DNA from 3 places in the Thalassotalea insulae genome. Region 3 is predicted to be linked to each of the others. Evidence: predicted binding sites of a transcription regulator. Region 3 holds the regulator's gene; each other region holds the start of a gene.
The links. Region 3 encodes LexA, which represses DNA repair genes until DNA is damaged. Its sites were predicted from a motif close to TACTGTATNNNNATACAGTA; they were not measured.
Positions count from the first base shown of each region.

Region 1 (9,965 bases), 2.2 Mb from region 3:
CTCGAATGTATGACAATAATGGTTTTAAAGAATCAGTAATGTTTATTAGCGGTCCTAATCGTTATCAAAATGAAGAAATATCAGCGTCACTGAAAGCGATAAAACTTACCCGTAGTTTTTTTACCGAAATCGACCATACCTATGTCAACCCAATATCAGATCTTTATATAGATGAGATAAACCAAGCACTCGCTGATTTAACTCCTTGGTACAAAGGCGGGGGTTATAACAAACCATATCTGGTATTTAACGAATACATGACCTGGGCGATATTCTCGTTATACGCCAAAGAACATTACCCTGAACAAGACTTTCTACAAATTAAAGATGACATCGAAAACTTTATGAGCCAAAAGCGCGGTTTTTATCTGTTCAAGGCCTTTAATGAGCAATTGCTCAAGATGTATGAAAAGAAAAAGCCAACAGAAAAAATTCCTGATCTTTATCCAGTGCTCATTGACTGGTTTAACCATAAAACCTAAGCGGCTATTGAGAAAATAGAACATGGAGTAGCAATAAGCTAACAACAATCATTCGTTACTCCTTTTATTGCCCTTAATATTTTTCGGTTTGAAAAAAATTGCCTAAGCTTTAACAATCAGAAAGAAGCTTCACATGATTGATTGGCGAATATTGGACAAAGCAAAGGATTAGCAATGTCAAAGATCATATTACTTGGTACCCGCAAAGGTACTTTAATTTTTCAACAACAAAACGGTCAGTGGCAACCGAAACCAATAATGCACCAAGGGATCCCCGTTTACTATGCCGCCTATTTATTCAGTGCGTTTTGGAACGTTAATTGATTAATGTTGAGATGACACATCACTTATATCGGTATTTTCCACTTCTGGAAAATACCGCGCTTGAACTGGACGCAGGCTCAATTGCCGATGTTTTACATCAAATCAATCAACTGGCCCCCGGATTTACTCAATACATCCTTGACGATAACGGCGCTTTGCGCCGACACGTCAATATCAGTATCAATAATCAGCTATTAATTGACCGAAAAACCTTGTTAGATAAAGTACCAGACAACGCCAAACTCTATATTTTTCAGTCGCTCACAGGAGGCTGAGAAAATTAAAAACATTTCATCTCTACTCTTGACTGGTTTTGTTTAACACTTGCTGATCAAACGCCTGCTTAAGGTATGCTTCGTCCAGCGTTTTATGCCAAAGGTTAGATTTTTGGTCATTATCTCGCGCGATTTCACCAATGCGCCCCGGGTTATATTTTAATACGCGCTCAGTTTGATACAGGGCAATATCATCGGTGTACGCTTGCTCAGGTGAAATAATTTTCCAACCTTGGCGTCTAAGTTCATCCACCAAATCGCCAATAAACAAGGCGGTTATATCCATTTCATGGAGCAGTAACACATGTTTAGGTGAGCGGCCAAGGTAAGTGTTCGCCATTTGATCATAATATTGAATACTGGCCATCAAAGTTTTTACATAAAATTGGCGCATCCGCTCCATATCCAAAGGCTGGCCGCTTTTAATCGATTGCTGAAACAGTGTTTCAATGTACCAATCATAATTGTTCAAAGTGATATAGCCATTGCGATAACCGCGATCTTTTAATAGTGCGCGCATGCCGTTTCTTTTTTCTAAGGTATTGCCTTCTCTCAGATAAGGAAAGCGATATAACGGACTAAAGTTGCTAAACGGGCGTAACTGACGATCGGCACGTAAAAAATTATCACTATACTGCTCTAGCGTTAAACGATTAAAATCGGGATGGGTATCACTATGATTAGCGATAATATGACCTGCAGTATTATATGCATTAACTCGTGCCACCCCTTCCGCATCTAACCTGCTGGTGACAACAAAAAACGCCACTTGCTCCACCTGATGAGCTTTTAGGTTAGCAATCAGTTTAGCCGCTCGAGTTTTACCATCAAAATAACCCTTTGCGGCGCGCGGTGCATCATCAAAGGTCAGCGCTATTTCTTTACTGAAACCATCGAAAGATATGAACAGCGCAAACAATATCATTAGCGCTTTTAAGCTACTATTAATCGTCATTTATTAGTTTCCCTACTGATAAAAAGTACCCAAAAAAATAAGCCAGATAATTTTACAACTCGCTGGCTTATTTTATTAAATTAATATTATCAAATGCTATCAATTATACGACTAACGTTGCGCTAAGCTGTGATTTAATCGCTCAAACCCTTGCGTTAAATCTTCTATTAAATCATCCGCATCTTCTAATCCTATATGTAAACGGATCAGCGGATGCTGATATGGCCAACCGGTGGCAGTACGTAATCGACCAACATTAGTATTTGCTAAAATCAAACTTTCAAAACCGCCCCAGGAATAACCCATTTTAAAATGGTGCATACCATCGAGTAAGGCATTAACCGAGGCCTGATCGCCACGATTTAGCACAAAAGAAAATAACCCGTTTGAACCGGAAAAATCCCGCTCAAAATACTCATGTCCCGGACAAGATGAAAATGCCGGATGTAAAATTTTATCCACCTCTTCACGTTGCTCAAGCCAACGGGCAATTTTCAACGCATTCTCCTGATGTTGTTTTAACCGAACCCCCAAAGTGCGAATACCACGCATCGCAAGATACAAGTCGTCCGGCGACGTACATTGCCCCATCAAATAGCTATTTTCTCTTAAGGTTTCCCAGTATTTTTCTGTCGCAGTTGCGGTGCCTAACATCACATCCGAGTGGCCGACAATGTACTTTGTTGCCGCCTGAATCGAGATATCCACGCCATAATCAAACGGCTGAAAATTTACACCTGCGCTCCAGGTATTATCTAACATCACAATACAATCATGTTGATGAGCAGCTTTAGCAATACCTGGCACATCTTGCACCTCCATGGTGATTGAGCCAGGAGACTCTAAAAAGACGATAGCGGTATTTTCTTGGATCAGCTGCTCAATATCTTTACCTATTAACGGATCATAATAAGTGGTTTCAACGCCAATACGGGTCAAAACCTTATCGCAAAAGTCTCTGGTTGGCTCATAAGCTGTATCGACCATTAAAATATGATCACCAGCTTTAACAAAGGCTAAAATCGCATTGGTAATCGCCGCTGTGCCGGATGGATACAGCGCGCAGCCCGCTCCACCTTCAAGCTCTGTCATCGCATCTTGAAAAGCAAAAGACGTAGAAGTGCCGCGACGACCATAAAATAATACCTGCTCACCACGATGGGCAGTGGCATGTTTCATCTCTTTTACCGACTCAAACACTACTGTTGATGCTCGTTCCACCGGTGGATTTACTACGCCTCTCGTCCATTTTTTACTACGTCCGGCATTAACGATTTTGGTATCTTTTCTCATTAAACTAATTCCATTGACTTATTTAGATATCGTGACACTTTAGCATTCTAGCCATCTAAACATCTTTATTCGTTTTAATCAAACCCTAATCAAAAAAAGTGCGAGTGATTGTTATAATTTTATCAGCCTGCACATGCATTATGGTTATTAATATTAAAACATTTGTCTCGAAAACTGTTGTCACATAATTCACATAATTCAGTTTATTGATAAATAGTTGCTAGCGTAATAAAAGCACGCTTCATCAGCTTGGATGTCTATATTGAGCTTCCTCGCAAGACCTTACGCGTATTGCCTGTCTATCTAACAACAGTTCTCTGGCTCCTCATGAAAATGCTGTTGAAGCATTTACGTCAGCACACTTTTTAAAACAATGATTGCTGTTGATCAACAATCGCCGTAAACGACTCATTAATAAAAGGCAAAATGGCATCTGCAACAGTAGCTATCTGTTTATCAATATATAACTGATAATCCAATGGCGCGGTAACATAGCCCTTGGCCTGTGGCCCTGCTGTAGTTAAATAATATTCAATCCAGCCTTTACCCTGAAATTTTAACGGTTTGCCTTGTTGTTGATTAATAGCATCAGCTGCGCGCGCTGCTTTAATATGCGGCGGCACATTTTTCACATACTCACTGAGTCGTTTACGAATCCGTTTACGGTATACGAGTAAATCATCCAATTTACCGTCATAAGTATCTTGCACCACTTGCATAACATACTCTTTGACTGGTTCCTGGTTAAAGACTTTTAAATACAGACTACGTTGAAAGGTTTTTGCTAATTCGGTCCAGTCAGTTCTAACACTTTCCAGTCCTTTAAATATAATTTGAGTATCACCATTTTCCCGCACTAAACCTGCGTAACGCTTTTTGGTACCAACATCTAGCCCGCGAATTGTCGGCATAAAAAACTGACTAAAATGAGTTTCAAATTCAATTTCTAGCTCACTTTTAATATGAAATTCCGCCTCTAATTTTTGTTGCCACTGGCTATTGATAAATTCAGCCAATGATGCTCCAAGCGCTCGGCTTTGCTCGGCGCTTTTATCATTACCGACATGAACAAATATCGAATCAGTATCACCATAAATCACCCGATAACCTTTCGCTTCAATCCAGACTTGCGTCTGCTTTAATAATTGATGGCCACGTTTAGTAATAGAGCCAGACAAACGAGGATCGAAAAATCGGCAGCCGGTCGAGCCCAAGACACCGTAAAAGGAATTCATAATAATCTTAATTGCCTGCGATAACGCCGCATTGTTTTCTTGCTTTGCTTTATCCCGCTCTTGCCACAGATCTTTAATGATCTGAGGTAAAAAATGCTTATCACGTGAAAAATACGCACCATCAAAACCTTCAATAGCATCTTCTGGTGCTTTTAACCCCTCGATCATTCCCATAGGGTCAATATTAAATGAGCGAATAATACTGGGATATAGGCTCTTAAAATCCAACACCAGTACATTTTGATAAAGCCCAGGAATAGAATCCATGACATAGCCACCTGGCGAGACTAAACCTTTTAAACCATCACCAAGGTTAGGCGCGACATAACCTGCACGATGCAACTTAGGTAAATAGAGATTAGTAAAGGCTGCGACTGAACCGCCGATACGATCTAAAGTCAGCCCGGTTAATTGCGCCCGTAACATCGCAAATTCCAGTAATTGCGTTTTTTCAAAAATCTGTGTCACTAAACGGCAGTCTTCCAGGTTATAAGCTGCAAGCGCTAATTTATCATGATGAAAATTGTCGGTGATCTCCTGCACCCGGTTATCAACATCTTCAACTTTCTTCCCTCTAGCCAGCAATTCAGTGGCGACATAATCGAGTGAGAAGCTTGGAAAGTTATAAGTGGCGGTTTTTAGCAAATCGATACCATCAAGCACTACCCGACCTGCGATATCTATATATTGCTGGCCACTATTATTATTTTTCCGCCATCTAGGCGCTTTACCGTCACGACCGATTGAAAAAAGTAATTGATACAAATCACAACGTTTTTGCAATACATTAAAATCAAACTGTACGACATTCCAGCCGATAACCACATCCGGGTCGTGTTGCTTAAACCAGTCAATTAATGCGACAAGCAAAGCCTTTTCATCCTCAAGCCATCTAATGCATGGCGCAATTTGTTGCCGCTCGATTAATGGCAACTTACTCTTAGTGTTTGAATTGTCACCTATCATCAACACTTGCGTTAATGACTTACCATTTAGCGCATGGGAATATAAACCGATAGAGTAAAGCTCACCCTGCATCGAACATTCAATATCCAGTGATACCATGTCCAATAAAAAGCCACTGTCTATTTGTGTTTTAGGGATCGGCCGACATTGTTGGGCATAAATACGAGGGGCTGCGTGACTGGAAGTATTTTCAGCCATGATTGCCTGTTCACTGACATTAAACTGGCAATGGGCGGTGACAAAACGTTCCATCAAAAAACGATCTTCCGGTCGAAAATCATCTTCATAACATTTGATGCGATAACTCGCTAAGATTTCTTTTGCACGATAATAATCGCGCATCGAACGAAAATAGATAGCGCAAACTGATTGCTGATTAAAGGTTTTTAACGCCAATGGCGTTATTTTCTCATAACTGATGGCATGATCATTTAGATATTGCGTTACCTGCTGTTGTAGAGTTGCTTCAACAAAAAACACCGTCGATTGCTGCGTAACTAAAACATTGGCCGGCCCCTGCTCGGTCTTTAGCCAATAAGACAGGCAAATCCCCTGCTGAGTATCAAAAGCCTGGCGCGTCAGTAAAAAGCCTGACAATAATTTATCTGCAGGAATTTCCATTTAAAGGTTCTAATACCAATTGAAATAACGATTTAACCCATTCAGAGCTATGTCAGGGAAATTAGAACAAAACAAATTGATGCCGTTGTAGTTACTCTCTAACAACACAATTTGTACAGTTATCATTTTCCTGACAAACTCCCAAAAGGCGAGTTTAAAAGGCTTATATGCAGCGTTACTGATTTTGATAAGGTTATTACATGGATGTAATATATTAGGGTAACGCAGGAGCAGTTACCGAGAATAACCATTATCTGCAATCAAAGCCTTGCCTACATCAATGTAGGTACTTAGGTTTTGCCTATAATATAAAACCTGTGCCTATATGCCGTTTAATTCTCGCTCAATGATCAAAAATTTAATTCAGTTGCTATAATTAGCCACCACAAACTGTTAATATATACAGCATTGTAAAATAAAAGCTGAGCAAAGGAAACCGAGCTTAGTCGAGCTAAAGGAATAATTTCCGCTACTACTTATGCTATCCGATAAAATAAAACAGGCGATTCGCAGCGCCTACAAGGCAATTGGCGAGAACCTAAGCAACTTTAATCCAAGAAAACAGCAAACCTTTCTCATTGCGGAAATAGCTAAAACCTTAGCGGGTGATTATGACAAAACCCGTAAAATCATTGCTATCGAAGCTGGCACTGGTACCGGTAAGTCCTTAGCTTATTCATTAGGCGCGATCCCTTTAGCACTGACACGACAAAAAACCGTCTGTATTTCTACCGCGACGGTGGCATTACAAGAACAATTAGTTGATAAAGACTTACCGTTTTTAAAAAAACATGCGGGCTTAGATTTTAATTTTGCGTTAGTTAAAGGACGCCAACGTTACGTCTGTCGACAAAAACTCAAACAAGCAGTGAGCCAGGAAGAAAATCCTCAAGCAGGTTTTACCTTTGCCGAAAAACCGAGTGAATATGAGCTTAAGTTATTAAAAAATCTCAATCAGGCGTTAGCAGAAAACCGCTGGCAAGGCGATCGTGACTCCTGGGCCGACCCGATTCCTCAGCACATCTGGCAGTCAATTCAATCAGATAAACATAGCTGCATCAAAGGACAGAATGAACATAATCATTGTCCATTTCATCAGGCAAGAGAGGCCATGGAACAATGTCAGGTATTGGTGATTAACCATAGTTTACTGCTTGCCGATTTAGAACTCGGTGGTGGGAAAATTTTACCCGCGCCAGAAGATACATTTTACGTTATCGATGAGGCACATCATCTGCCAAAGGTTACGCGTGACCATTCAAGCGCAAGTGTTACCTTAAAGGGAGCCCTAGACTGGCTTGAAAAAACCAAAGAGTTAGGCGATAAAATGGCAAAATTGATCAAATCGAATTCAGCTATCTCACCATCACTGAAACTCGCCGATGATTGTCAGGAGTTAATCGCAGAATTACAAAAAGTATTGCGTTTTATCGACAATAATCAGGCATTATATTTCACGCCAGCAAACAAAAATAACTCAACATTTACTAATGATAATGATTCGGCACTTTTTCGTTTTGAAAATGGCGTAGTCCCCAAACTGATCAAGCAACAAGCAGAAGACCTGACAGAATTAAGTAAGAAATGTTTAAGCCATAGTAACAAACTCTATAACCTGTTGGTGGAATCGGTAAAAGATGGAGACAGTCAAAGTTACCTTGCTGAGCCGTTACTGGCAGAATCAGGTTTTATTATTCAGCGACTGGAAAATTTTAACGCCCTATGGGCAATGTATGCCAAAACCGACAGTGAAAAATCTGCTCCATTGGCACGCTGGTTAGAAAAAATCAGCGGCAAACGCCAGGATTATTTATTATCGGCATCACCAATCGAGGTCGGCTTTACTCTAGAAGATATGTTGTGGTCAAAATGTGAAGGCGCGGTGTTATGTTCTGCGACCATTTTAGCGTTAAATTCGTTTGATTATTTTCGTCGTCAGGTTGGACTAGCAACCAACGATGGCACCCAATATCAAAAAGTAGACTCACCATTTGATTATCAAAGCAATGCGCAATTAGTCATTGCTAAGATGACTAATGAACCCAGTAGTCCACAATTTACTGACGAATTAATTAAACAATTACCCGCATTAATTAAGCAAGACAAGGCGACCCTGGTATTGTTTTCTTCCTATTGGCAAATGGAACAAGTGGCAAAAGCGCTTAGAGAGCAACATCAGGTGCAAATTCAGGTTCAGGGTGAACAAGCAAGACAGCACATTATCGACACCCATAAAAAGCGCTGTGATAACGATGTCGCCAGCGTTATTTTTGGCACCCAAAGTTTTTCTGAAGGGCTAGATTTACCTGGGAAATATTTAACTAATTTGATTATTACCAAGTTGCCTTTCTCAGTGCCGACTTCCCCAGTAGAAGAAGCTCAAGCTGAATATATTAGCGCCAAAGGCGGTAACCCGTTTATGTCGATATCGGTGCCAGATGCGTCAAAAAAATTGATCCAGGCTACCGGCCGGTTATTAAGAAATGAACAAGACACTGGCGTGATCACCATCATGGATAAACGTCTACTGACCAAGCGCTACGGCAAAGAATTACTCGCGTCTTTACCACCTTATAAAATCATCAAAGCTTAATGGTTTAATATTGGAAAATCGGCCTCGGCCGCTAGTTTGGCTTCCAATAACGCTTGTTGTAGCTGAAGCAAAATGGTCGATTTACTTTTGTGAAGATAATGAAAAGCATCAAATGACTTTAGTACCACACGTTGATACTGATTATTATCTAAATCCGAGTAATTACCATAACCTTTAACATCTATCGATAAGATATAATTAAGTCGTGACGCCTGAAGCATCTTGCTGATCTGACTATCTCGTGGTACTTGGTAACTGCTAGCCTTCTTATCTACCATAAATTGAGCAGACGCAATACTACCGCTTATCGTACCAATTAGGTTATGTTTATCATCTAATGCCTCTTTGGAACAAGGCATAGACAATTGACAATAAAGTACCAAATCCCCGTGACCCAACGCCACCGGCACCCTAATATAATCGGGCAAAGACTGCTCAATTAATTCCGCTCTCACTAACACAGCGTCAACATTGCCACTATTAGCTTCACTGATGCCGCGCATCGGTGGGTATTCTTGAAATTTTACGTTAAAACCAATATTTGTATAGGCTTGATGGACAACATCTTTGACCCAGCTAATGATCGGATTATCCGGCAAGGCACTGATCACTATCACGTTGTCTTTGTTTATTGGACTTGCATAACTCAACGGAAGCAATGGCAATGTTATTAACAACAAACATATTCTAAGCATATTATTTTTCTAATTTTTATCTTTAGTTTTATTGTAGTAAAACACCCCTATGTTAGCTAAAAAGAACGATTAATAGTTTTACTATCGCCAACGGTTGAAAAATATTGATACTGACCACTTTTTAGCTGGTTAGGCACTTTCATCGGTACATGAATGCCAACATTACTATCGGCTGAAATAATGTCTGTTAAAATATCACGCCCTTCTGCGGAAAAGAAAAACCAGTATGGGGGAAAGTTGATATCAATTGTATGTTGTCGCCAATGCTGACGATAAGGCAGATAATGTTGAACATCCGGATCTGCATCTCCCATATGCATCACGCTGACATTATCGTTTAACACCACCTGAAACAAAATATTTTCAACGTCAGCACGACTGGGCCACCCGGCATGTGGAATACGGATAGCTGATACCGCTAACCCTGCACTTTTTTGTTGCCAGACATCGTCCCCCAATTGCAAATCAACCGCTATCATACGTGATGGCGCAATTGATAATTGCTGTTCAGCCATATACTGAGTTA
Region 1 is NZ_BSST01000001.1:54,005-63,969, forward strand. Features, by position in the region: gene QQK06_RS00345 (DUF4932 domain-containing protein) at 1-482, shown strand, start outside; gene QQK06_RS00350 (hypothetical protein) at 657-806, shown strand; gene QQK06_RS00355 (ubiquitin family protein) at 803-1,081, shown strand; gene QQK06_RS00360 (polysaccharide deacetylase family protein) at 1,104-2,036, opposite strand; gene QQK06_RS00365 (cystathionine beta-lyase) at 2,148-3,329, opposite strand; gene QQK06_RS00370 (DNA polymerase II) at 3,695-6,151, opposite strand; gene dinG (ATP-dependent DNA helicase DinG) at 6,630-8,744, shown strand; gene QQK06_RS00380 (hypothetical protein) at 8,741-9,424, opposite strand; gene QQK06_RS00385 (MBL fold metallo-hydrolase) at 9,496-9,965, opposite strand, start outside.
Region 1: a site for LexA is predicted at 6,540-6,559, ahead of dinG (ATP-dependent DNA helicase DinG). Genes of this name have one in related genera too.

Region 2 (9,965 bases), 1.1 Mb from region 3:
TGGCACAGAGATATCTATTGGTATGGTTCATTAGGGGCGGAGTTAGATGCCGGGGAAGGCACAGATTTTCACGCGATTAGTGAAGGTTATGCGTCGATTACCCCGTTAACTGTTGATATGACGGCCTATAAGAGTATGGCCAATATGCAAGAATGGATATGTGATTTTAAGTTATGAGAAAGATGAAATGAATGTCAGAGTAGGAAGTCGTATTGGCGGAAAATCAGGCCGAAGTGGAGAATTACTGGCACAAAAGCTTCAACAAGAGGGCATTACTAACCCGAGAGTTTTACAAGCTATTGCTCGCAGCCCACGGCATATTTTTGTTCCGGAAATTTTAGCTCATAAGGCTTATGACAATACCGCTCTGCCGATTGGTCAGGGGCAAACGATTTCGCAGCCCTATATCGTAGCGAAAATGTCAGAGCTCTTGCTAAAAGATGGTATGCCGGACAGCATTTTAGAAATAGGCACAGGCTCAGGTTATCAAACGTCGATTCTCGCACAGTTAACGGCTAAAGTGTATTCGGTTGAGCGTATCAAATCCTTACAGTTTCAGGCGAAGCGAAAATTGCAATCAATGGATTTACACAACATTTCGATGAAACATGGTGATGGCTGGAAAGGCTGGCAGTCAAAAGCGCCGTTTCAGGCGATAATTGTCACCGCTGCGCCATCAGAAGTGCCACAGGCATTATTGGCTCAACTGGCCGATGGCGGACGTTTAGTGATCCCGGTAGGTGAAGACACTCAAATTTTAAAAGTGATCACCCGTCATGGCGATGATTTTAGCGAGCAACAAGTAGAAGCTGTGCGCTTTGTACCTTTAGTACCAGGAGCTGTTCAGTGAAATTGTTTTCTGCTCTTTATCAATGGACGCTCAAATGGTCAGAGCATAAATTAGCACCGAAAGTACTCGCCTTATTAACCTTTGCAGAATCAGTGTTTTTCCCTATTCCTCCTGATGTGCTGCTCGCGCCTATGGTACTTGCTAAGCCCGAGCGTGCTTGGCATTACGCGACCTTAACGACTTGTGCTTCGGTGATCGGTGGTATTGCTGGTTACGCCTTAGGTTACTATATGTTTGAACCCTGGATCCAGCCATTGATCACAGAATGGGGCAAGCAGCAGACATTTGATCAAGCGGTTTCCTGGTTTAATCAGTGGGGAGTGTGGGTCGTATTTATTGCTGGTTTTTCCCCTATACCTTATAAAATTTTTACCGTAAGTGCTGGTTTTTTACAAATGGCGTTTTTACCTTATTTGCTTGCCTCTGCAATAGGAAGAGGGATGCGTTTCTTTTTAGTTGCCGGCATTATTTACTGGGGTGGTGAAAAAATGGAGCAAGGGTTACGTAAGTGGATTGACGTAATAGGTTGGCTAATTGTAGTGCTAATTGTTATCGTTTATCTTATGTTGCAAAAATAAGCAGATCGAGAAGGTTTGCTCACAGAGTAAGAGAAAGTTAAGGTAAAGAGTGTTATTCAGATATAGTTTTGCATTTGTGTTATTGCTAGTTATTGGCTGTTCATCAAGGCAGACACCAGCGCCTGTGGTCGATGTTCAGGGACAAGTACCATTAAGTAAACGAGTGAAAAGCAGTATCAGGGGAAGTGAATATATAGTTAAAAAAGGTGAAACACTATATTCGATCTCATGGCGAGCGGGGTTAGACGTTAATACCCTGGCTCGATTGAATAAAATTTCTGCACCATATCAAATATTTCCCGGTCAAAAAATTTTTTTAGCGAAAAATTCTTCCAAGGCTAGTAAAAATAAACCCTCTAGTGAAAGCTTACCAGTTAAGCAACAAAAAGTTGTCAAAAAAGCTATTGCATCGAATAAAAAGCAGGAGTATGGTGAAAGTGTAAGAGGGCAAAAAATAAGCAAAAAGCCTTCGAGTACTAACCGGTCATTTTCACAAAAAATCAGACGTTGGGTCTGGCCGGCAAAAGGAAAGCTTTTAGCTAAGTTTTCCAATAGAAAACAAGGTAATAAAGGAATTGACATCGCGGGTAACCGTAATGATTCGGTACAAGCAGCTGCTGATGGCAGGGTAGTTTACGCTGGTGATGTGTTACGAGGATACGGTCAGTTGATCATTGTTAAACACAACGATGATTACTTAAGTGCCTATGCTCATAACGATCGCATTTTGGTCAAGGAACAGCAGGTTGTAAAAGCCGGAGACGTTATTGCAAAAATGGGTGATACTGACGCGGAAAGAGTCATGCTTCATTTTGAAGTTCGCTTTCGTGGTAAATCTGTAAATCCATTAAAATACCTACCGAGAAGATAATAATAGAGAAATAATATTGGAGTTAATGTGAATATTTAGTCAGTAATTTCAGCTTTGCTAGTGACGGGAGAAATGGCATGGGCATAGAAAAAGAATTAAAAAATATTGAATCTAATAGTAAGGAACAGGAAGTTCTAAGCAAAGTTCAGGATGAAGCACCGAGTAATTTAGATGCAACTCAGTTGTATCTGGGTGAGATTGGTTTTTCTCCACTATTAACCGCAGAAGAAGAAGTTTATTTTTCTCGTCTGGCCCTTAAGGGCGATGAACCTTCCCGTAAACGTATGATTGAAAGCAACTTACGTTTAGTCGTTAAAATTGCACGTCGATATAATAACCGCGGTTTACCTTTATTAGACCTGATCGAAGAAGGTAATTTGGGCTTGATCCGAGCGGTAGAAAAGTTTGATCCTGAGCGTGGTTTTAGATTCTCTACTTATGCGACTTGGTGGATACGTCAAACAATAGAACGTGCCATCATGAATCAAACCCGTACCATTCGTTTACCTATTCATGTGGTCAAAGAACTTAATATTTATCTCCGTACTGCACGTGAGCTGGTGCAAAAACTAGATCATGAACCTACTGCCGAAGATATTGCCCAAGAACTGGATGTGCCAGTTAAAGATGTCAGTAAAATGCTACGTCTTAATGAACGTATAGCCTCGGTCGACACCCCTTTTGGTGGTGAGTCTGATAAAGTTTTACTTGATGTTATTCCCGATGAAAAAGCCCGTGGTCCTGAAGGAAATTTACAAAATGATGATATTAAAGATAATATCGTCCACTGGCTGAATGAACTTAACTCTAAACAGCGAGAAGTGTTAGCACGTCGTTTCGGTCTGTTAGGCTATGAAGCAGCCACATTAGAAGATGTTGGTGTCGAAATTGGTTTAACTCGCGAGCGAGTTCGTCAAATTCAAGTAGAAGCATTAAAACGCTTACGCGATATTTTAAGTGCTCAGGATCTATCGATAGAAGCATTATTCCAAGCTTAATATTCCGTTTAGCTTAACCATAAAAAACCAGCCAATCGGCTGGTTTTTTGCTGAATTGAAGCTAATTAGTATTCACTGTTAAAGCTGATTTTTTAATTGAAACAATAAATCCAGTGCTTGTTTCGGGTTGAGTTCATTGGCGTCCAGCGCTTTTAGTTGGCTGACTACTGGATGTTCGGAATCTACCAGAGAAAGTTGCTCAAAGACCTGTTGACTGTTTTCAATAACCGACGGGGCTTGTTGGTTTTCCAGTTCAGTTAATCGTTGCTTAGCGCGCTGGATCACTGCTTTAGGTACACCAGCTAATTGCGCAACCTGTAACCCAAAACTTTTACTTGCTGCTCCTTCCTGTACAGCATGCATGAAAATGATATCATCGCCGTGTTCCATCGCATCGAGATGAACATTTGCTAGGCTGTCTATTTGCTCGGCCAACAAGGTTAATTCAAAGTAATGGCTTGCAAACAGGGTAAATGCCTTAGTTTTCACCGCCAACATTTCAGCGCAAGCCCAGGCAAGCGAAAGCCCGTCATAGGTACTGGTGCCACGGCCGATTTCATCTAATAGTACTAAACTTCTGTTAGTTGCATTGTGTAAAATGTTGGCAGTTTCTGTCATTTCAACCATAAAGGTTGAACGTCCGCTGGCTAAATCGTCGGATGCGCCAATACGAGTGAAAATTCGATCGACTAATCCTATTTTTGCTCCATCGGCGGGTACATAGCAGCCAATATGAGCTAATAGCACAATTAAAGCCGTTTGCCGCATATAGGTGGATTTTCCCCCCATATTAGGACCAGTAATGATTAACATTTTACGTTGTTCATTAAGCAAAACTGGATTGGCGATAAATGCCTCGTCGGTCATCTGCTCAACTACAGGGTGACGACCTGCTTCAATATGTATGCCCGGCGTTTTCACTAATTCCGGTTTTACATAATTGAGTGTTTCGGCCCGTTCGGCAAAGGTAGTCAGTACGTCTAGCTCGGCAAGAGCTTGAGATAGCTGCTGTAACTGTTCGATATCGGGTAAAATCAGCTCAAATAGCTCTTCATAAAGACGCTTTTCCAATGCGAGAAAACGGCTTTGTGCACTTAACACTTTTTCTTCATGCTGTTTTAGTTCATTAGTGATAAAGCGCTCATTGTTTTTTAGTGTTTGCCGGCGAATATAATCATCAGGTACTTCGCCAGAGCTGGCTCGGCTGATTTCAATATAAAAGCCGTGGACCTTGTTATAGCCTACTTTTAACGTTTGAATGCCAGTTCTTTGTTTTTCTCGCTCTTCCAGTTGCGCCAAAAATTCGCTTGCTCCTTGGCTAAGGTCTCTCAAGGTATCGAGTTCCTGATGATAACCCGGAGCAATGACACCACCATCTCGGATCAATACTGGTGGATTATCAACAATAGCGTTATTAAGTAGCTGATAGAGCTCTGGCATAGGTTGTAATCGCTGAGCTAGCTTTGCTAATTGCGGATGTTGTTCTCCTGACACACTGGTAATTAAATTTGGTAGTTGACCTAACGCATTACGTAAACGGGCAAAGTCTCTTGGTCTTGCTGAACGTAATGCAATTCGTGCGACGATACGTTCTGTATCACCAATAGTTTTAAGCTGAGGTTGCAACGCAAAATGTAATTCGCTTGTTAACAGCTCACTAATGGCGTTTTGTCTAAATTGTAATTGATTGAGGTCTTGTAGCGGGAAGTGTAACCAACGCTTTAATAACCTTGACCCCATAGGAGTCGAAGATTTATCTAATACCGCTGCTAGGGTGTTTTCTAATCCACCTTGTAAATTTTGTGTCAACTCGAGATTGCGCCTGGTGGCGGCATCAAGTATTACGCCTTGCTGTGCTGATTCTGCCACAATAGCGCGGATATGAGGCAGTGCACTGCGTTGTGTATCTTTCACATATTGTAAAAGACAACCAGCGGCGCATAAACCTAATGGATAATCATCGACGCCAAAACCACTGAGTTCTTTGGTACCAAATTGCTGATTCAGCAGGTTAGTGGCAGTTGCTAAATCGAATTCCCAGTCTGGACGTCGGCGTAAGCCTTTATAGCGCTCAATAACGCTAAACTGTGAAAACGATTCTGGGTACAAAAGCTCAGCGGGTGATAAACGTTGTAATTCTGCTTGTAGTTGCTCTATAGATTGCGGCTGGCAAATAACATAGCGACCACTGGTCATATCTAAATATGACAGGCCGAACTGAGTTTTTTCTTCAAATATACATACCAACAGATTATCTTGCCGATCGGCTAATAACGCTTCATCACTGACGGTACCAGGGGTAACAATACGGACTACTTTTCTTTCAACGGGTCCTTTACTGGTTGCTGGGTCGCCAATTTGTTCACAAATAGCGACGGATTCACCTAACGCCACCAGCTTGGCAAGATAAGTTTCAACCGCATGATAGGGCACGCCAGCCATTGGGATTGCGTTACCACCGGTTTTACCACGGGCCGTTAAGGAAATATCTAATAAATCGGAAGCTTTTTTCGCATCGTCAAAAAACAACTCGTAAAAATCTCCCATGCGGTAAAATAATAATATTTGAGGAAATTCGGCTTTAATGGTTAGGTATTGACGCATCATCGGGGTGTGCGAAGATAAATCAGCAGTGGAATTTGTCATTAAAAATTATTCTTTTTGGCTTAAGCTAATCTAAAAGTGATAGCGGATATTATGCCATAAGCGTTCTCGCGATCATCGCCTATTTTTGCTATTTTCTTATTTTATTGGCCTAAGTGAATACTGTATCTCTGTAAATTTTTTACTAATGGGTGAAGTAAATCGTTAGCTTTTAAATTTAACTCCTTTAAAAACAAGTTATTAAAAAATCAGAATTAGATTTTCTAAAAAAACTCTTGATACTGTACGGTCATACAGTATACTTTGCCGTATTGAATGATTATATCTATTTATCTGTGGAGCAAGAAATGGACGAGAACAAAGAAAAAGCACTCTCTGCTGCGTTAGGCCAAATTGAACGTCAGTTTGGTAAAGGTTCAATAATGAAGCTAGGTGAAAACCGCAGCATGGACGTAGAAACCATTTCTACAGGCTCTCTTGGACTTGATATTGCCCTAGGCGCCGGTGGTTTACCTATGGGACGCGTAGTTGAAATCTATGGTCCTGAATCAAGTGGTAAAACAACGCTGACATTAGAAGTGATTGCTGAAGCGCAGCGTAATGGTAAAGTCTGTGCTTTTGTTGATGCCGAGCATGCGCTTGACCCTATTTATGCTGAAAAGCTCGGGGTAAACATTAATGAACTGCTAGTGTCACAGCCAGATACTGGTGAGCAAGCATTAGAAATTTGTGACATGTTAACCCGCTCCGGTGCTGTTGATGTCATCGTGGTTGACTCTGTTGCCGCATTAACGCCAAAAGCTGAAATTGAAGGTGATATGGGGGATTCTCATATGGGGCTTCAAGCACGTATGCTCTCACAGGCAATGCGTAAACTAACCGGTAACTTAAAGCAGTCTAATACCATGCTGATTTTTATTAACCAAATTCGCATGAAAATTGGTGTGATGTTTGGTAATCCGGAAACCACTACTGGTGGTAATGCCTTGAAGTTTTATGCCTCTGTTCGTTTAGATATCCGCCGTATTGGTGCGGTTAAGCAGGGCGATGAGATTGTTGGTAATGAAACTCGAGTTAAAGTGGTAAAAAATAAAGTTGCGCCACCGTTTAAACAAGTTGAATTTCAAATTCTATACGGTGAAGGGATCAATAGCTTGGGTGAGTTAATCGACCTTGGTGTACAAAATAAATTGGTAGAAAAAGCAGGTGCCTGGTATAGCTATAATGGTGACAGAATTGGTCAAGGTAAAGCGAAAGCGGTAGATTACCTTAAAGAACATCCAGAAATGTCTAAAGAGTTAGATACTAAATTACGAGATATGTTTTTAAATCGAAATAAAGATGTTCAAGAGCAGGAAGAGCCTGTCGCAGAATAAGCTTAAGCTAAATTTAACGTTAAAAAGCCATCAATATGATGGCTTTTTTACTGTTACTTGTTTAGTTACGAAAGTAAAAGTACTTTGTTTTGGAAACTTTAAAGTGTATCTGCTAGGTGAGAGAAGTCATCACGATTTTCCGGATAATATGAGTAAGCTAACTATGTTTCCAATATCGAATATCTAGTGGATAGTACGATGTACATCGCCTTCCAGACTTTCTATGTCACTTACCATTATTTGACCGTTATTGACATCATAGCTAGAAAGTTCATCTAAAAGATATTTTTTACTCTTTTTAGTATCGTTTAATGGCACTACATTTAAGTAGGTATTGCCGTTTTCATCGCTGCCATAATACAGCGTATTTGAGTCTATTTTTACATGATAAAAACCATCTGCCAGGTTTAGGTGTAGAGGAATAGCTTGATTCTGATTAACGGCTGAATAGCTTGTTAATTCTGCTAATTTAGCACGATATAGGGCATTAGTTTGCTGTTCAATTAAATAGATACCATCAGGCTGTTTACTATCTGTCAGTCCATATGCCCATTGGCCATTAATTGGTTGAATTTTCTTATTATTCAAGCTGACAACTACTAATTCCGGACTACCGTCTACCACAGTCGTTATGGCTGCTTTGCTTTTTGACAGCCAATCGAGAGAAATTATAGGACTTTCACTCGAATAGATTAGATGCTCTTGTTTTAGTAATGTTAGCGGGTTGACGATACTCAATTCACTTATTGGCAAATGATAAATTTTATTTTCTACATTGAGTAAAACACTTTGATCATCGGTAGACACCGCGATATACCCTAACCAATAAGGGAGAGCAAAATTAGTGACTATCTTGGCTTGGTTATTGTCATAATGCGCTAAATATAACTGCCTGCGGCCACTGCGCTCTGAAACAAATAAGTACTGTGGACTATGATGAAATAATGCAGGGTTACTATCATTAACCGTTGAATTATCAATTTTTTCTACTTGTTCTGGAGGCACTAACCAACGATTACTAAAGTTTTCTTGTTTGGTACTAAACAACAAATTTTGACCGTCAGGAAATAACGTCATGCGTGGTGCCAAGTACTCAGATACATTGACCACAGTCGTTGCATTGTCACCGTCTAAATCACTTTTTATAATTTGATGCGCAGGTGGCGAAGCATAATAGTAAATTTTTTTAGAATCATGATGCCATATAGCCTCATAAACCGGACGGTTAAACTTGACTCCTTCGGTAATTTCATTAGTCAGTAAATCCAACACCAGTAGCTGGGTTTTGTAATCGCTATTTGTGCTCATTATTAACAGTTTTTCTCCATCGGGAGAAATATCAATACTGTGATGGCCCCAGCCAGCAGGCTCTGTTTGGGTAGCTAGACTATGCTTTTGGCTTTTGAGCTCAAAAGCATATATTTGATTTGGCCACAGGTTTTTCGGCTGTGCTGCATAGTAAATTACTTGTTGCTCGGCGTGGTAATCAATATCTTTAATTCGCTTGTTGCTACAGTCAAATAACTTCTCTACGGTGTGTTTTATCTGATTTACCGATGAAAGTGTGGCTCGATATACACCACAACTGCTTTGTTTTTTATCAAGATAGAACAAGTTTGTTGTTTTACCATCCTCTTGAGTATCCAATGCAATGATTTGGCTCATGCTAACACTACCTATATCTATTTGTTCAGTTTGCTCAGTATGGATATTTTTCAGCCATAGTTGAAAACGCGCATGTTTAGCGTCTTTTTTAAGGTAATATAAGTGCTTCCTATCAGGATGCATACGCGCTGATTGTTCTGCGCCATGTGAACGAGTTAACGCTTTAGTATAGTAATGTGTACTACTTTCGTGATCTTTATCGTGAAAGAATTGCCATAATAAAACACATAATAGTATTGATAAAAAAATGAATATGACTTTGCGGTTATACTCACTTGATAATATTTTGGGGTTACCGTAGTCTTTTCTGGTTTCACTCGATATCTGTTTAGTAATATCTGTCACAGAATAGGGAGCAATCGGGAGCACCTCAGATATCAATCGATAGCCTCTTTTAGGCACTGTTTGGATATAACGCGGGTTCTTTGCACCGTCACCTAGTACTTTACGTAGATTAGCAATCATTTTGTTGATGGCATTATCGGTAACAAGTGAGCCAGGCCACAATGCATCTAGGATATCTTGCCGAGAAATAATGCTATTGGGTTGCTCAACAAAAAGGGATAGCAATTCAAAAAGTTTAGGCTCTATCGCTACTTCCTGATCTTGGCGTAATAATCTTGTTTGTTTAGTGTCGAGGACGAACTCGCCAAATTGCTTCATAAAAGTTTGTTGTTATATTGAAAAATGCTTAACGAGCTTATCACACTGATAATTAAATATAAAAATGGCTAACGCCTGTTTAAGTTAGTTTTCTGATATTCACCTTTTCTTCATCTTTTTTCCCAACAATTTCATTACTTTTTCTAAGCTCTTAGCCACATTACTTACTTTCAAACAGTAATTAAAAAATAATGGAATTTTTATGATTAAACAGATAGTAATTTTTATCTTTGCGTTTTTGTTTGGCTTCAAAGATGTAAGTGTCAATGTTCGTGGTATTTCAATAACTGACGGAACCGCTTCTAATTTACTAGACGCCTCTTAGTTTTTATTTTACTTCATCCTCACAAAGTTTGCTGA
Region 2 is NZ_BSST01000001.1:3,339,105-3,349,069, forward strand. Features, by position in the region: gene surE (5'/3'-nucleotidase SurE) at 1-177, shown strand, start outside; gene QQK06_RS15125 (protein-L-isoaspartate(D-aspartate) O-methyltransferase) at 188-850, shown strand; gene QQK06_RS15130 (YqaA family protein) at 847-1,428, shown strand; gene QQK06_RS15135 (peptidoglycan DD-metalloendopeptidase family protein) at 1,592-2,299, shown strand; gene rpoS (RNA polymerase sigma factor RpoS) at 2,377-3,297, shown strand; gene mutS (DNA mismatch repair protein MutS) at 3,376-5,943, opposite strand; gene recA (recombinase RecA) at 6,249-7,277, shown strand; gene QQK06_RS15155 (winged helix-turn-helix domain-containing protein) at 7,461-9,605, opposite strand.
Region 2: a site for LexA is predicted at 6,181-6,200, ahead of recA (recombinase RecA). Genes of this name have one in related genera too.

Region 3 (9,965 bases):
TAGCCTAGCGTTTTGATAGTAGGGACGTTTTGCACTTTTTATGAAATAATGCCAACAAAATTAACGCTACTATTAACCCAAGGTAACCATGACAGCTAAGAAAATATGGACGCTTAAAAGTATTGCTAAAGAATTAGGGGTATCAAACGCCACTGTATCTAATGCATTTAATCGTCCGGATCAGCTTTCTAAAAAGCGCAGAGAAGAAATTCTTGCATCATGCCGAAAACTTGGTTATTCAGGGCCAAATAAGGCAGCACAATCATTGAGAAAAGGGCAATTTAATATTGCTGCCCTAGTATTGCCTGATAGCGTTGAATATATGATCACAGACCCGGTCGCTAGTAGTTTTGTTAAAGGGGTTTCTTCAGTACTAGAAAAAAATAAGGTCAACTTACTGTTATTTTCTGGTGTTTCGGACAGTATCGACAGTGTTGCTGATTTTGTTGATGGCTTTATTTGTTATGGTAGCCCACGTAACTCTGCTTTAATTGAACAGCTTAAACTTACTGATAAAAAAGTAGTGACCGCAGATTTTGATATTGACCGTAAAGCCTCGGTTGGTATTGACAATCAACAAGCGGCTTATGAAATAGCAAAACTTGCAATAAAAACTAAAGATGACGATGTAGCGATATTAGGGCTTAGGATCATTGATTCTCAGCTTACCAGCAGAGTATATGATTTACCTGAGCTGGATTTACACGCCTCTATTTCTCATCAACGTCTACAAGGCTATCGGCGGGCGATAGCGGAGTTAGGGGTTAATTTTAGGGAAGACAGGCTATGGAATATTCCAGAAAGTAATCATCATTACGCGTTAATTGCGGCAAAAGAAGCATTATCTTCCAGCCCTAGACCAAACGTGCTCTTGTGTATGAGTGATACAATTGCATTAGCGGCGTTAAAAGAAATTAATGCTATGGGGCTGAAAATACCTCAAGATATTAGAGTGGTTGGTTTCGATGGCATTGAAGAAGCAACTCGCTCAACCCCACCGTTAACTACTATACACCAACACAGTGAAGTCAAAGGCAATAAAGCCGCAGAGCTTTTTATTAGCCGAGCCACTGACACTATTACCATTCCCTATTATATTGAGAGTGGAAAAAGCTGTTAATTAGCAGAGTAATAACTGGAAAATTTTTATCGTGGCTTCTGGATGAACACAACAGTTAGTGTCTGTTTACCGTTTATCATCATGTGAGAATAGATAGTGCCATATCTCGGCAAAGCTTGCTTTTATTAGCCAATAAGTAAGTGAATGGTGGCGATGCTTTGCGCAAATTTCGCGCTTTTTATGATCTTGCTGTTGATGAATTTCTTTTAACTGCTCTTTGGAAGCTAAGTCTTTTTCTTGCGCTAGTTTTTTGTTCATCGCCTTATTAGCGCATTTGGCATAAGCCTTCCTTGCTTTAGCATCAAGATTTGCCAAAATACTGCCCGTTCCTTTGACCACTTTTCCTTTCACTATTTCATGTGAATGCAACATGCTCATGATAAAGCCCATATAGTTACCAACTTACATTAACTAAGACCGTATAACTTAAAGATTAGTTTCAGATATAAACGTAATGGTGCAATGGCAAAGCATGCCAAAAGTAATTTTAAATGAAAGGTTTAAAGATCAAAAATGCATAATTTTTGATCTGCAAGCACATGTAAGAAAAATTTGAGAGAGTAAAAGAATGGGGTGGCTAATGGGACTTGAACCCACGACAACCGGAATCACAATCCGGGGCTCTACCAACTGAGCTATAGCCACCACAGAAGAAATATGGTGCCTTTCTAAGGCGCGAGGATTGTATTGTATTTCGCAGTTAGTTGACAAGGAAAAGTTTTATAAAATTTTAGGACTTGCGATTATTTACAGCCTGTATACAATAACAGTGATACTGTGCAAACTTACAGGAAGTGCCAAATGTCTGAATTACGTCCTCTCACTCCTCGCCAAGAGCAAATTTTTGAATTAATAAAAGAAAAAATTTCCGCTACTGGGATGCCGCCAACGCGTGCTGAAATTGCTGATTTTTTTGGCTTTAAATCGGCCAATGCGGCGGAAGAGCATTTAAAAGCGCTGGCGAAAAAAGGTTATATTGAAATGTTACCTGGTACGTCGCGAGGTATCCGTCTGGCCGAAGAATTGATTGAAGAAGCCGGTTTGCCGTTAATTGGCCGGGTTGCAGCAGGTGAACCTATTTTGGCACAGGAACATGTTGAAGACAGGTATCAGTTAGACGGCAATTTATTTCATCCTTCGGCGGATTATTTATTGCGCGTTAATGGTGAAAGTATGAAGGATATCGGTATTTTGGACGGTGATCTCTTGGCAGTGCATCAAACTACCGATGTCCAAAATGGTCAGGTCATTGTTGCCCGGGTTGAAGATGATGTCACTGTTAAACGTTTTAAACGCGAAGGCAATGTTGTTTATCTACATGCTGAAAATGAAGCCTTTGCTCCGATTAAAGTTGATCTCACTACTCAGCACTTTAATGTTGAAGGCCTCGCCGTAGGCGTTATTCGTAATGCCGACTGGATGTAATATGATTTCATAATTATCCCAGCAGACTTTCTTTCTCCATGAGAGAAAGTCTACAAATCACACTTCTGTTTAAAAATTAAGCTATTAACGATATATTTCTAAGAATAATTATCATTTCCTCGTAATATTATTGCTATTAGATTGTTTTTTGTTCAAAAAATATCCTTGCGGTTTCTTAATATCTAAGATTTTTTAGAGTAATTGCACAAAAAGTAAACATTCTCTCTATCCCCTATCAGACGTGCGATCTAATTGTTTAGAGTTGTAACTCTATTGTTATTGTTAGCTTTTTTCTTAAAATTGTAAAAAATTATAAATTGACCTAGATCAAGAATTAGGTAATTCTAGGATAGAAAATGAACAAATATAATAATAAGGCGAACTTTTCACTGTACAAAAATTCGTCAGGAAAATAACAATAAAACATACACCAAAAACTAAGACATAAGAGCTAAGCATTACTATGTAACTTCAGTTTTGGAACTTAGAAGGGTAGAGGAGATGTCGAGTGAGTAGACGTAACCTAGGTTGGCTACTGTTAGGGATGATTCTTCCTAATATAGCTTGGGCGGAAACGCAGTTGAATCTTACCAAAGGTGTCACGGAAATCAGTAACGAAGTGTATGGATTACACATGTTCGTGCTGTATATATGTACCGCCATTGGTGTTGTAGTATTTGGCGCTATGATTTGGTCGATGATTTTTCATCGCAAATCTAAAGGAGCAAAAGCGGCGTCTTTTCATGAAAGTACAAAAGTCGAGATAATCTGGACGGTTGTGCCCATTCTTATTTTAATCGCGATGGCAGCTCCTGCCACTAAAACACTGATTGCGATGGAAAATAATGATGATTCTGACCTGACTATTCAGATCACAGGCTCTCAATGGAAATGGCATTATAAGTATTTTGATCAAGGCATAGAATTCTACTCAGTTTTATCTACCCCTCGAGAACAATTTCAAAACCAGCAGGGAACTGGGCAAGATAAAGGCGAACACTATTTATTAGAAGTGGATAAGCACTTAGTGATCCCGGCGAATAAAAAAGTACGTTTCTTAATGACCTCAGATGATGTTATCCACTCTTGGTGGGTGCCAGCGTTTGCGGTTAAACAAGATGCGAACCCGGGCTTTATTAATGAAGCTTGGACCAAAGTGGATAAACCGGGTATTTATCGCGGCCAGTGTGCGGAGCTTTGCGGTAAAGATCATGGTTTTATGCCTATTGTGGTAGAAGTCAAATCAGAAGCTGATTTTGATAACTGGCTCAATGAGCAAAAACAATTAATCGCTGATGCGAAAGCAGCTGAGGCGGCATCACTGAATGCGTCAATGTCAATGGATGAGTTAATGCAATTAGGTGAAACTACTTATAATGCCTATTGCGCGGCATGTCACCAACCAACTGGATTAGGTTTACCACCAGCTTTCCCTGCACTTAAAGGCAGTCCTTTGGCTACATCGGGCAGTGTCGCAGATCACATTAACGTTGTCTTTAATGGCCGTGCCGGTACCGGTATGCAGGCTTATGGTAAACAATTAAGCTTAAAAGAAATTGCAGCAGTCGTTACTTATGAGCGTAATGCTTGGGGTAACAATACTGGAGATGCAGTACAAGCAGCAGATGTTCAGGCTGTAGCCGGTGGTAGCCCGACAGCAGCACCAGTTAAAGAGGCAGTTGAGAAAGTGGTTGAACAAGTTACTGAAGCTGTATCTGAAGCGGCAACTGCGGTCAGCGAAGATTTATCTAAGCAATATACGCTTGATGAAATGATGACAAAAGGTGAAAAAGTTTATAACACTATGTGTGTTGCTTGTCATCAACCGACAGGTGCAGGCTTACCACCAGCGTTCCCACCATTGAAAGGCAGCCCAATTGCGGCCGGTGATATAAATGTCCATATTGATATGGTCGTCAACGGCAGTAAGAAGAATCCAGCGATGGCTGCGTTTGGTGCTCAATTATCTAAAACTGACATTGCTGCGGTAATTACCTATGAGCGAAATGCTTGGGGTAATAATACTGGTGATGTTGTACAACCCGCAGACGTTGATGCTGCAAGTGCTAAGTAGGGAGGCAGAATAATGACTACAGAAGCTATTCACGACTCGCATGGGCACGACGAACATCATGACCATAAAATGACGGGTATCAAACGTTGGTTATATACCACTAATCATAAAGACATAGGTACTTTGTATTTATGGTTTGCGTTTATCATGTTGTTGACTGGCGGTGCGTTAGCGATGCTCATTCGCGCCGAGCTATTTCAGCCTGGATTGCAGTTAATGGAACCAGACTTTTTTAATCAGTTAACGACAACGCATGGCTTGATTATGGTGTTTGGTGCCATTATGCCAGCGTTTACCGGCTTTGCTAACTGGATGATCCCTATGATGATAGGGGCGCCCGATATGGCATTGCCAAGGATGAATAACTGGAGCTTTTGGATCTTGCCATTTGCTTTTTCAATATTGATTGCATCTTTTTTTATGGAATCTGGGGCACCTAACTTTGGCTGGACCTTCTACGCACCACTATCGACCACTTATTCAAATGGTAGTACCGCATTCTTCGTCTTTGCCGTGCATATTATGGGTATTTCTTCCATTATGGGGGCGATCAACGTTATCGTTACTATAATGAATATGCGGGCGCCAGGCATGACTTATATGAAAATGCCGTTATTTGTCTGGACATTTTTTATTACTGCTTATCTGTTAATTGCCGTTATGCCGGTACTGGCAGGTGCAGTGACTATGCTATTAACGGATACCTATTTCGGCACCAGCTTTTTTGATGCCGCAGGTGGTGGTGATCCGGTATTGTTCCAGCATATATTCTGGTTCTTCGGCCATCCTGAAGTCTATATTATGATTTTGCCGGCATTCGGTATCGTATCGACTATCATTCCAGCCTTCGCTCGTAAGAAACTATTTGGTTACAGCTCTATGGTGTATGCAACCGCATCAATAGCGTTTTTATCATTTATCGTTTGGGCACATCATATGTTCACAACCGGTATGCCGTTATTTGGTGAGCTGTTCTTTATGTATTGTACCATGTTGATTGCAGTACCTACTGGCGTGAAAGTGTTTAACTGGGTGGCAACCATGTGGCGTGGTGCATTGACTTTTGAAGTGCCTATGTTGTTTTCCATCGCTTTTGTGATTTTGTTTACCATCGGTGGCTTTTCTGGTTTGATGCTGGCAATGACACCGATTGATTTTCAGTATCATGATACCTACTTTGTCGTTGCACATTTCCATTATGTACTAGTTACCGGGTCATTGTTTTCTATCTTCGCCGGTACTTACTACTGGTTACCAAAGTGGACTGGCAATATGTATCACTCAGGGTTAGCTAAAACACATTTTTGGTGTTCATTAATCTCAGTGAATGTGCTGTTTTTCCCAATGCACTTTTTAGGCTTAGCAGGTATGCCACGTCGTATTCCTGATTATGCACTGCAGTTTGCTGATTTTAATAAGTGGGTCAGTATTGGTGGCTTTGCCTTTGGCTTATCTCAGCTAATTTTCTTAGCTGTAATTATTAAGTGTATTAAAGGCGGAGAAAAAGCGGAAGCTAAGCCTTGGGATGGTGCTGAAGGGTTAGAATGGACAGTACCAAGTCCTGCGCCGTATCACACTTTTGAAACACCACCTAAGATTGATTAATAGGTCGTTACTAATGAGCACTGAGCAACAACCAATGCAGCCTGAAAATAACAAAAAAGTCGCTAAAACAGTGAAAAAACTGATGTTAGTGGTGTTTGCTATGTTTGGCTTTGGTTTTGCTTTAGTACCATTGTATGACGTGTTTTGTGATATCACCGGGTTAAACGGTAAAACATCGAATTCGGCAGCTAATGTCAATGCTGATGGCATAGACGAAAGCCGAACCATTACTGTGCAATTTATCAGCCGAACCGCTAAGGGCATTCCTTGGCAGTTCGAGCCGATGGTAAACGAAGTAAAAGTGCATCCCGGTGAAATGAAATTAGTTAAGTTTTATGCGAAGAATGAATCGCTTAATGACATAGTGGGTCAGGCGGTTCCGTCAGTTTCACCAGGGCAGGCGGCGATTTATTTTCAAAAAATAGAGTGTTTTTGTTTCAATTCCCAACCTTTGAAATCACAAGAAGATGTTGAAATGGCGTTACAGTTTTATGTCGATACTGAACTGCCACAAGAGGTATCAACTATCACCTTGTCTTATACTTTGTATGACATCACAGGTTCGGTTGAATCATAGGCGTAGTGCTTAAAACACAGGGGAAAAGTTATGACAACAAAAAAATATGAAACATATTACGTACCCGCACAAAGCCATTGGCCTATTGTTGGGGCGGTTGCCTTGTTCTTAATAGCAACAGGGGCGGCAAACTATGTCACGGATCTGAAAAATGCGGAGTCCGGGCTTGGCGGCTATGTATTGCTTGCCGGTATTGCCTTAGTAATTTATATGCTGTTTGGCTGGTTTAACAATGTTATCAACGAGTCAATGTCTGGCAAATACAGTCATCAGATGGATAACTCGTTTCGTCAGGGAATGAGTTGGTTTATTTTTTCTGAAGTGATGTTTTTTGCTGCCTTTTTTGGTGCTTTGTTATATGCCAGAACTTTTGCGGTGCCTTGGTTAGGCGGTGATGGTAATAATGCCATGACCAATCAGGTTTTGTGGCCAGAATTTACTGCGCAATGGCCATTAATTAAAACCCCAGATGGCAGTGAAACAACCGGTATGGGGTGGTATGGCTTACCGTTAATCAATACTATTTTATTATTAACCTCGTCAGTTACGGCTCACTTTGCTCATGTCTCGTTAGAGCAGGAAAAAAGAGGCATGCTGAAATTCTGGCTTGGCTTAACCGTGGCGCTAGGTATAGTGTTCTTATATTGCCAAGGTCTGGAATATGCTCACGGTTATTCAGAAGAAATGAAGTTGTTCTTAACCAGTGGCATCTATGGTAATACCTTTTATATGTTGACCGGCTTTCACGGCATGCATGTTACTTTAGGTACCATTATGCTAATTGTGATGTTGATCCGGGTCTTTAAGGGACATTTTACCCCCGATAATCATTTTGCCTTTCAAGCCGCGAGTTGGTATTGGCACTTTGTTGATGTGGTTTGGGTGATGCTATTTGTCTTTGTTTATATTCTTTAACGGTAAATAACTCACAATAATATTCATAATTAAGTGCATATAACGTCAGTTAATATGCACTTTTTATTATAAAAAAGCTTAATATGGGCGTGGATTAGGGGTGATCACGCCGGTTAATATACCGAGCAGCAATAAGATAACTATGATGACAGAAGTCATCACTCGGCGGCCAATAAATTTTGACATGCTTGGTTTATTGGAGTCATTTCTATTCATTGATATCAGCGCTTTAAATAAGTTAAAGATCATGAATATTAGTAAGCCAACGATAATTATCTTGATAAGCACAAAACCCTCTCTTGTTAAACTAATTAGTATTTACGGAAAAGTATGCAGTTCATTAATGTTAAAGATTACTTTCGTCAACTAAATTGGTTTGTTGTTGCCATTACTTTGCTCGTCTTTTGTGGATTAATCAAGCTTGGCTTATGGCAATCTTCCCGAGCGCTGGAAAAAGAACAACGACTAGCGCGTATCGCACAATATCAAACCCAACAGGCGATTGAACTACAACAGTTACTGGCGTTGAGTAAATCTGAAAAACAGCTAAATGACTTACCGGTACGACTAACGGGGAATTTTGAACCAGACAAGGTTTTCTTACTTGATAATCAAACTAATCAGGGACGGTTAGGTTACCGAGTATTGCAAATATTGCATACCGATCAGGGCGCTGTATTAGTGAACTTAGGCTGGGTTGAAGGTTTTATTGATCGAAATCAATTGCCTTCGGTTACTCCGTTAGTTGGTTTGCATCAGGTTCGGGGGAATATTCGCATACCTGAACAAGGGGTTATCTTGGCTGAACAGGATTATTCTTCGGTACGTTGGCCGTTTAGAATACAGCAAATTGAATTGGTGAAAATTTCGCAACTAATTGCTGAAAAACTATTGCCCTTTGTTATTTACTTAGATACAAATGAGACTATCGGATATGAAAAAAATTGGCGTCCGATAGTGATGCCGCCTGAAAAGCATCGCGCTTATGCCTTTCAGTGGTTTTCACTGGCAACTGCCTGGTTAGTTTTAATTTTGAGTGCCAGTGTGTGGTTCTATAACAATAATAAAAATGAAGGAAGTATATGTCGTCGCAGTTAGCTAAATCTCGGAGAAATTTGTTGCTAGTGCTAGGGGTATTTATTATTCCTGTTATTCTGGCAAAGCTGGCACTTGATCAGCACTGGTTCAATTATGGTGTCACTAATCAAGGGCATTTAGCTGAACAGCAAATCACCTTGAAAGAGATGGGATTAGCGCATGAAAAATTTAATCAACAATGGTTGCTGCTCTATCGTATACCCGATAACTGTCAGCAATTTTGTCAACAACTCTCATTAGCCATCAATAACACCTATACCTTGTTAGGCAAAGAACTACCTCGTGTTACACCGGTTGCACTGCATCAAGTCGCGCCTAGTCATTTACCTAGCGAAAGCTTGCGTCATCATAAATGGTTAACTCTGGCATTAACAGACTTAGCTAAGCCGCACCTTGCCAGTGGCCAGTTAGTTATTGTTGATCCTATGGGGAACTTAGTGATGTCATATGATGTGCCTGAATCTGAACAACAGCTAAATCAATATAGCAAAGCGATTTTGGCAGATATGAAGAAGTTGCTGAAATATTCGAGGATTGGCTAATTATGCAGGATAAAAAGATACAAAATCTAAGAAAATTAGTGCTGGTTAGCATTTTGCTTGCGTTGGTAGTGGTGAGCTTAGGGGCTTATACCCGGTTAACTCACGCCGGGCTTGGTTGTCCGGACTGGCCAGGCTGTTATGGTTTACTTGATGTGCCAGAATCCCATGAGCAAATTACTAAAGCTGAACAGGCTTTTCCAGAGCGCCCGGTTGAACCCGAAAAGGCGTGGAATGAAATGATCCACCGCTATTTTGCCGGCACACTAGGTTTATTTATTTTAGCTATTGCGTTTATTTCTGTTGGTAATCGCCATCAGGGAACGCCGTTTTTCCTTCCGTTATTGATTTTATCTGTGGTGATATTTCAAGCGTTATTGGGGATGTGGACAGTGACTAAAATGTTAATGCCAATTGTGGTGTTGGGGCATTTACTCGGTGGCTTCACCACCTTATGTTTATTGTTTTTACTGTATTTACGTTTGACTCCATACCGGGTGCCCGGCGGCGATGTCTCGGTAAGAAAGTATGGTAAATTTGGCTTAATCGGTGTGGTAATTTTAGCCGCTCAAATAGCGCTTGGCGGCTGGACTTCATCAAATTATGCCGCGT
Region 3 is NZ_BSST01000001.1:2,256,270-2,266,234, forward strand. Features, by position in the region: gene gtfA (sucrose phosphorylase) at 1-8, shown strand, start outside; gene QQK06_RS10285 (LacI family DNA-binding transcriptional regulator) at 89-1,120, shown strand; gene QQK06_RS10290 (hypothetical protein) at 1,187-1,498, opposite strand; tRNA gene QQK06_RS10295 (tRNA-His) at 1,690-1,765, opposite strand; gene lexA (transcriptional repressor LexA) at 1,922-2,545, shown strand; gene coxB (cytochrome c oxidase subunit II) at 3,090-4,619, shown strand; gene ctaD (cytochrome c oxidase subunit I) at 4,632-6,224, shown strand; gene QQK06_RS10315 (cytochrome c oxidase assembly protein) at 6,238-6,801, shown strand; gene QQK06_RS10320 (cytochrome c oxidase subunit 3) at 6,832-7,716, shown strand; gene QQK06_RS10325 (DUF2909 domain-containing protein) at 7,795-8,004, opposite strand; gene QQK06_RS10330 (SURF1 family protein) at 8,047-8,814, shown strand; gene QQK06_RS10335 (hypothetical protein) at 8,799-9,356, shown strand; gene QQK06_RS10340 (COX15/CtaA family protein) at 9,359-9,965, shown strand, end outside.